Linked DNA regions of Butyricimonas faecihominis. The protein of the gene in region 2 binds, or shares a complex with, the protein of the main gene of each other region. Links are inferred from orthologs where the notes say so. Each region holds a gene or a part of one and is shown on either strand. Other genes may lie near its edges.

Region 1 (3,327 bases), 550 kb from region 2 along the record:
TATGTCAGTCATACTGACATTTTTTTGTTTGGCACGAATTATGCTCTTCTCCAAACGTAATTTTCAATTAAAAAGAAAGAATTAATTAATAATAAACTTTTAAATATTAAGAATTATGGCACTTAAGACAGTTCTTAACAAAATCATTGTAGAGCCGGTAGAGGCAGAAACTAAAACCGCATCAGGTATCATCATCCCTGATTCCGCAAAAGAAAAACCACAAAAAGGAATCGTAGTAGCAACCGGAAAAGGCAAACACGACGAGCCGATGGAAATCAAAGTGGGAGATTCAGTTTTATTCGGTAAATATTCAGGAACTGAAGTCAATATCGACGACAAAAAGTATCTGGTGATGAATCAATCAGACATTCTGGTGGTTCTTTAATAATTGATTCAGTGATTGACGATTGATGATTTAGTGATTAAAAGAAAGGATAAAAAACCATGAAAGTGAATCACTTAATCGAAAATCATAAATCACGAAATTTATAAGATTTAAAATCTAAAATTAGAAACGGTTATGGCAAAAGAGATAAAATTTAATGTTGAAGCCCGCGATTTATTGAAAAAGGGTGTTGACGAATTGGCTAATGCAGTGAAAGTAACGCTTGGTCCCAAAGGACGTAACGTGGTAATCGAGAAAAAATTCGGTGCCCCGCATATTACCAAAGATGGTGTTTCCGTGGCAAAAGAGATCGAACTTTCTGATCCGTATGCAAACATCGGGGCACAAATGGTAAAAGAAGTAGCATCCAAAACAGGTGATGACGCCGGAGATGGAACTACAACCGCAACGATTTTGGCTCAATCTATCATCAACGTGGGATTGAAAAACGTGACTGCCGGAGCGAACCCGATGGATTTGAAGAGAGGTATCGACAAGGCTGTTGCTGAAGTAGTGAAAAATTTGGAGAAACAAAAAGAAGCTGTTGGCGAGAACTATGACAAAATTCGTCAAGTTGCCCGTATCTCTGCCAACGGTGATGACAATATCGGAGCATTGATTGCCGAAGCCATGGAAAAAGTGACCAAAGAAGGCGTGATCACGGTAGAGGAAGCCAAAGGTACTGAAACCGAAGTAAAAGTGGTTGAAGGTATGCAATTCGACCGCGGTTACATTTCTCCCTATTTCGTAACTGACACGGAAAAAATGAATGCAGAATTCGAGAAACCTTATATCCTGCTTTATGACAAGAAAGTTTCCACGATGAAGGAACTCCTTCCGTTGCTGGAACCGGTTGCTCAAGCCGGACGTGCTTTAGTAATCATCGCAGAAGATGTTGAAAGCGAGGCATTGGCAACCTTAGTTGTAAACCGTTTGAGAGGCTCGTTGAAGATTGCTGCCGTGAAAGCTCCCGGATTCGGAGACCGCAGAAAAGAAATGCTGGAAGACATTGCCATATTGACAGGTGGTGTCGTGATCTCTGAAGAGAAAGGCTTGAAATTGGAAACAGCCACGATCGATATGCTAGGATGCGCTGACAAGATCACGATCGACAAAGAGAACACGACAATCGTAAACGGTTGCGGTTCAAAAGAGGCTATTGCAGAACGTGTAAATCAAATCAAGAAATTGATCGAACATTCTACTTCTGACTACGATAAAGAAAAATTACAGGAAAGACTGGCTAAATTAGCCGGAGGAGTTGCCGTACTTTACGTGGGTGCCGCTTCTGAAATCGAGATGAAGGAGAAGAAAGACCGCATCGATGATGCATTGAGCGCAACGCGTGCCGCAATCGAGGAAGGTATCGTTCCCGGAGGTGGTGTGGCTTACATCCGTGCTATCGAAAGTCTTGAAAAAATGAAAGGCGAGAACGAAGACGAAACCACCGGTATAGAGATCATCAAACGTGCTATCGAAGAACCGCTTCGTCAGATTGCCGCTAACGCCGGAGTTGAAGGAGCCGTGGTAGTGAACAAGGTAAAAGAAGGCAAGAAAGATTTCGGTTACAACGCCCGTACAGGTGTTTACGAAAACTTGATGAAGACCGGAGTTATCGACCCGAAGAAAGTAGCGAGAGTTGCCTTGGAGAACGCCGCTTCTATCGCCGGAATGTTCTTGACCACCGAATGTGTTTTGGTAGAGGAAAAACAAGAAAATCCTGCTCCCGCAATGCCGCCGATGGGTGGAGGAATGCCGGGAATGATGTAATCATCGAGGAATTTAGATAAAAAAAGCCCCTTTTCGGGGCTTTTTTTGTTTACTTTATATACCTTTACACCCGCAAATTCAATTTATTACACTTAATACGATTTTATGAATTACACGATTCTCGATTTCTTGCAGTTGATCGGATCATTGGGTGTGTTCCTCTTCGGTATGAAGATGATGAGTGAGGCCTTGCAAAAGGTAGCGGGTAACAAAATGAGAACCATCCTCGCCGCAATGACATCCAATCGCGTGAAAGGGGTGATTACAGGTTTGTTAATCACGACCATCATCCAGAGTTCCTCAGCCACCACCGTAATGGTTGTCAGTTTCGTTAATGCCGGCTTACTTGACCTTATCGGTTCTATCGGGGTCATTATGGGTGCCAACGTGGGAACCACGTTCACGGCATGGCTAATCTCCATCCTAGGGTTCAAGATCAGTATGGTCAGTCTTTCTCTTCCCCTAATCGGGTTGAGCCTACCGCTGCTTTTCTCGGCAAAACGGATGCGCAAGAGTTGGGGGGAATTGATTATCGGTTTCGGACTTCTATTTATCGGTCTAAACTTCCTGCAGGAAAACATGCCGAATATTCATGAAAACCCCGAGATTCTGAATTTCCTACATAATTACACGGATTTAGGGTATGGTTCTTATATCCTGTTCATGCTTATCGGAACAGCACTGACCATACTGATACAATCATCATCTGCCACGATGGCATTGACGCTAGTCATGTGTGCCAACGGATGGATCGGTTTTGACATCGCCGCCTCCATGGTTTTGGGAGAAAACATCGGAACCACGATCACGGCAAACCTCGCTGCCATGGTTGCCAACACGACCGCCAAAAGAGCCGCTTTCGCTCATTTCCTGTTCAACCTTTTCGGGGTTGCATGGGTTTTAGCCATATTCCCGTTCTTTTTAGGCTGGGTCGGACAATTGAGTATTTACTTGGGAATTGGAGATCCGTTCACAAACGTGGGTTCGGTTCCGGTAGCGCTATCGTTGTTCCACACTTGCTTTAACGTGGCCAACGTGCTTATTTTGATCTGGTTTATCAAGGTCATTGCAAAACTCGTTACCCATATTATCAAATCCAAAGAATCGGCAGACGATGCCTTCACGTTGAAACATATCAAAATCGGGTTATTATCTACCCCGGATGCATCCTT
Region 2 (3,781 bases):
GGTCAGGTGATCTATGCCCGCCTCCTTCAACCGATCCACGGCATCATGTTTCACCCGGATGGCATCCGTCCGGGAAATATCATCTGCCACAATCAGGTGAGCCGAAGCGATATTCCTTTCCCCGTCCAGCGTCCACACGTGCAGGTCATGCACGTTCTTCACGTTCGGCACCTCCAGTAAAATGGCCTTTATCTTATCCTCCGGCATATGCTCTGGTGTAGCTTGCAAAAGGATTCTGAAAATTGTGTACAAATTCCGACACACGTTCGTCAGAATAAACACCCCGATACAAACCGAAAGTAGCGGATCTATAAAATACCATCCCGTGTAACGAATAATCACGCTACCGATCAACACGGCCACCCATCCCAGCACGTCCTCCAGCAAATGCAACATCACGGCCCGCTGGCTGATCGAATTTCCTTTCATCAACCGCAAGGCAGCGAACCCGTTCACGACAAGTCCCGCCACCGCCAACCACATCATCCCGGAGTAATTCACCTCTGCGGGATGAAATAAACGGGGAATCGTCTCCATGAACACGAAGATCGACCCTACCAGCAACACGATCGAATTGATTAACGCCCCCAGCGTCGAAAATCGTTTATACCCGTAAGTAAATGTCACGGTCCTCTTCTTTCTCGAATAACGTTCCAGAAAATAAGAAACCCCGATAGAAAAAGCATCCCCGAAATCATGTACCGCATCGGAAATAATAGCCACCGAATTGGTCCATATTCCCCCGACAATCTCGATAACGGCAAATCCCAGATTCAGGAAAAAAGCGATACCCAAATTCTTTGTACTCTCTTCATGAGCGTGTTGATGCCCGGTATGTGAATGGTCGTGTCCCATAATTACATTCTTTAATAACAAAAATACTCATTTTACGAAAGAAAGTTTCATTCCTATCTAATAAAAATCTATCTTTGCCCCTCGAAAAAGTGGAAAGATTTGGCTGATTGCAACCACGGAAAAAAAGCGCTAAAATGCATATTTAATTCTGAATTCAACCATCCATGTACTTTCCTATAGTTTAATTTACGATAAAGAGATTGAGAGATTAAATGATTTTCGATTAAGTGATTCGTTTGTTACAACATCATTAAATCATCAAATCATTAAATCACCAAATCACTGAATCACTAAATCTAAAATGAATTATGGGATATTTATTTACATCTGAATCTGTATCGGAAGGTCACCCCGACAAAGTGGCTGACCAGATTTCCGATGCTGTACTTGACAAAATCATCGCCTTTGACCCGGATGCCAAAGTGGCTTGCGAGACATTGGTAACTACCGGGCAAACCATTGTTGCTGGGGAAATCAAAACTGAAGCGTATGTAGACGTACAACGTATCGCACGGGAAGTGATCAACCGTATCGGTTACACGAAAAGCGAATACATGTTCGACGGGAATAGCTGTGGCGTCCTGAGTGCCATTCACGAACAATCCCCCGACATCAACCGCGGCGTTGTTCGGGAAGACCCCATGGAACAAGGAGCCGGAGATCAAGGTATGATGTTCGGTTACGCTTGTAACGAAACGGACAATTACATGCCGTTATCTCTCGAGCTATCACATTTATTATTGTACGAACTGGCACAAATCCGCAAAGAAGGTCAGGAAATGACTTATTTGCGTCCGGACTCCAAATCACAGGTAACCATCGAATATGGGGACGACAATAAACCTGCCCGGATTCATACCATCGTGATCTCCACCCAACATGACGAGTTTGTCAAAGCCACGGCCTCCACTCCGGAAGCACAATTGGAAGCTGACGCTCAAATGGTGGATCAAATACGCTGGGACATCATTAATATTTTGTTACCGAGAGTGAAACGCCAATTGCCGGAACGGGTACAGGCCCTTTTCGATGAAGATTTGATTCTTCACGTGAACCCTACCGGAAAATTCGTGATCGGTGGTCCTCACGGGGACACGGGATTAACCGGAAGAAAAATTATCGTTGACACCTACGGGGGCAAGGGAGCCCACGGGGGAGGCGCTTTTTCCGGAAAAGATCCGTCTAAAGTGGACCGTTCTGCCGCTTACGCCGCACGCCATATCGCTAAAAACATGGTCGCAGCCGGGATTGCTGACGAAATATTGATACAGATTTCATACGCCATCGGAATTGCCCGCCCCGTTGGAGTTTTCGTGAACACTTACGGAACGGCCAAGGTGAACTTGAGTGATGCCGCCATTGCCGAAAAAATCACTTCAATCTTTGACCTACGCCCGAAAGCCATCGAGGAACGCCTGAAACTCCGTAACCCGATTTATCAGGAAACGGCAAGTTACGGCCACATGGGACGTACTCCTAGAATCGTGAAAAAAGTATTCTCCTCGAATTACTGGCCAACCATCGAAAAAGAAGTAGAACTCTTCACGTGGGAAAAGCTGGACTATATCGAGAAAATCAAAGAGGCGTTTAAATAAACCTCAATGTTATAGAAACATAAAAAGAGGAAAGGCTTACTCGCAAAACAAACCATCTGCAGGTAAACCTTTCCTCTTTAAATATTATAGAATAAAATCTATTCCAGTATCTTTTGCTATTCCAGATATTCAATATCATCAATAGACAATCCGGTGGCAACAGCAATACTCTCAACAGATAATCCCATCTGTTTCAAAGAACGGGCAACCTCTAATTTACCTTTCCTCTCCCCTTCCTTCATACCTTCTATTTTTCCTTCTTTTATCCCCTCTGCCTTCCCCTCTTTTATTCCCTCGGCTATTCCCTCAGCCCGTCCTTCGGCCTTCCCCTCTTTTATCCCTTCGGCTTTTCCTTCAGCTTTTCCCTCAATCCATCCTGTTTGAATAACACTACGCTGATAACGTAATGCTTCCATGTGGCGCTCGTATTCTTTCTGTTCCGCATCACTCAACTTATCTACCCGCAAACGTTCCCTTGCCTCCCGCAAACCACTGGCGGTAACATTCTCCGCAATCTCTCCTGTCTTCAAAAACAAAATCCATTCATCCAAAGGAGTTTTGGCTAACTTATCAAACTCGTCCACGCGTAACACGTAATACTCCGGGAATAAATCTCCGGCATCATGACAAACAAACTGTTCTTGTTGTTGAACGGATAATCGCAATACATCTTTTGTATGAATTCCCCGGAACTCCGTGTACCCGTGATACACGTAATCATCTCCCTGCCCCAAATCAAAATAAACAATATTAACAGAATACACCTTCTTCACCTTAGCATAGGGATCCCCTTGATTTATATATTCCGTGATCGCCTTGGAAGTCCCGTACAACATCCGGTGGAAATAATCCAGTTCCCGGTTATTTTGGACCTCTATAATAACCAACTCGCCTTTCGAATTTTCAGCAAGCATGTCAACCCGGTTAAATTTATCATCAAACTTCTGTTGGTTGCCTTCACTCTCCAATATCCGTTCAATGTGAATCTCATCCTCTAAAAGCACGGACAAAAACCCCTCTAATACCACGAAATTAGACTTGTTACGCAATAAACGTTTTGCAGCCCAATCAAAACGAACTAAATTAGATTTTCCCATGATGCAACTTATTGTTATACATCTACAAATGTACACAAAAACTTCGACTTACACGTCCTAACAATAAAATATATTCAAAGCGATCACCTCGATCCGACAAATATCCCTAAAGTCCCCCATCCAACCGGGTTGAACTAGAGGTAAGAATCTTGATTACCTCCCTGTTACTTCATGATTGCTTTACCAAACCGGAATCCGGTGTATGTTATTTTTCCTTATATCCTGTTAAAATGG

What was found.
Region 1: the proteins of metK (region 2) and groL are in contact, whole or in part, in a cryo-EM structure (PDB 8P4O), measured with the Escherichia coli proteins. The link is inferred for Butyricimonas faecihominis from one-to-one orthologs.

The regions. Positions count from the first base shown.
Region 1 is NZ_AP028155.1:3,871,345-3,874,671, reverse strand. Bases 1-2,837 are described here. They hold groL (chaperonin GroEL), read left to right. Parts: upstream 1-520; coding sequence 521-2,155; downstream 2,156-2,837. Other genes in these bases: R8806_RS15950 (Na/Pi cotransporter family protein), read left to right, coding at 2,261-2,837; R8806_RS15960 (co-chaperone GroES), read left to right, coding at 116-385. In the rest of the region: more of R8806_RS15950, read left to right, coding at 2,838-3,327.
Region 2 is NZ_AP028155.1:4,419,721-4,423,501, reverse strand. What follows is about bases 507-3,306. They hold metK (methionine adenosyltransferase), read left to right. Parts: upstream 507-1,163; coding sequence 1,164-2,450; downstream 2,451-3,306. Other genes in these bases: R8806_RS18340 (Rpn family recombination-promoting nuclease/putative transposase), read right to left, coding at 2,567-3,306; R8806_RS18350 (cation diffusion facilitator family transporter), read right to left, coding at 507-855. Also shown: more of R8806_RS18350, read right to left, coding at 1-506; more of R8806_RS18340, read right to left, coding at 3,307-3,547. UniProt on the Escherichia coli protein: Catalyzes the formation of S-adenosylmethionine (AdoMet) from methionine and ATP.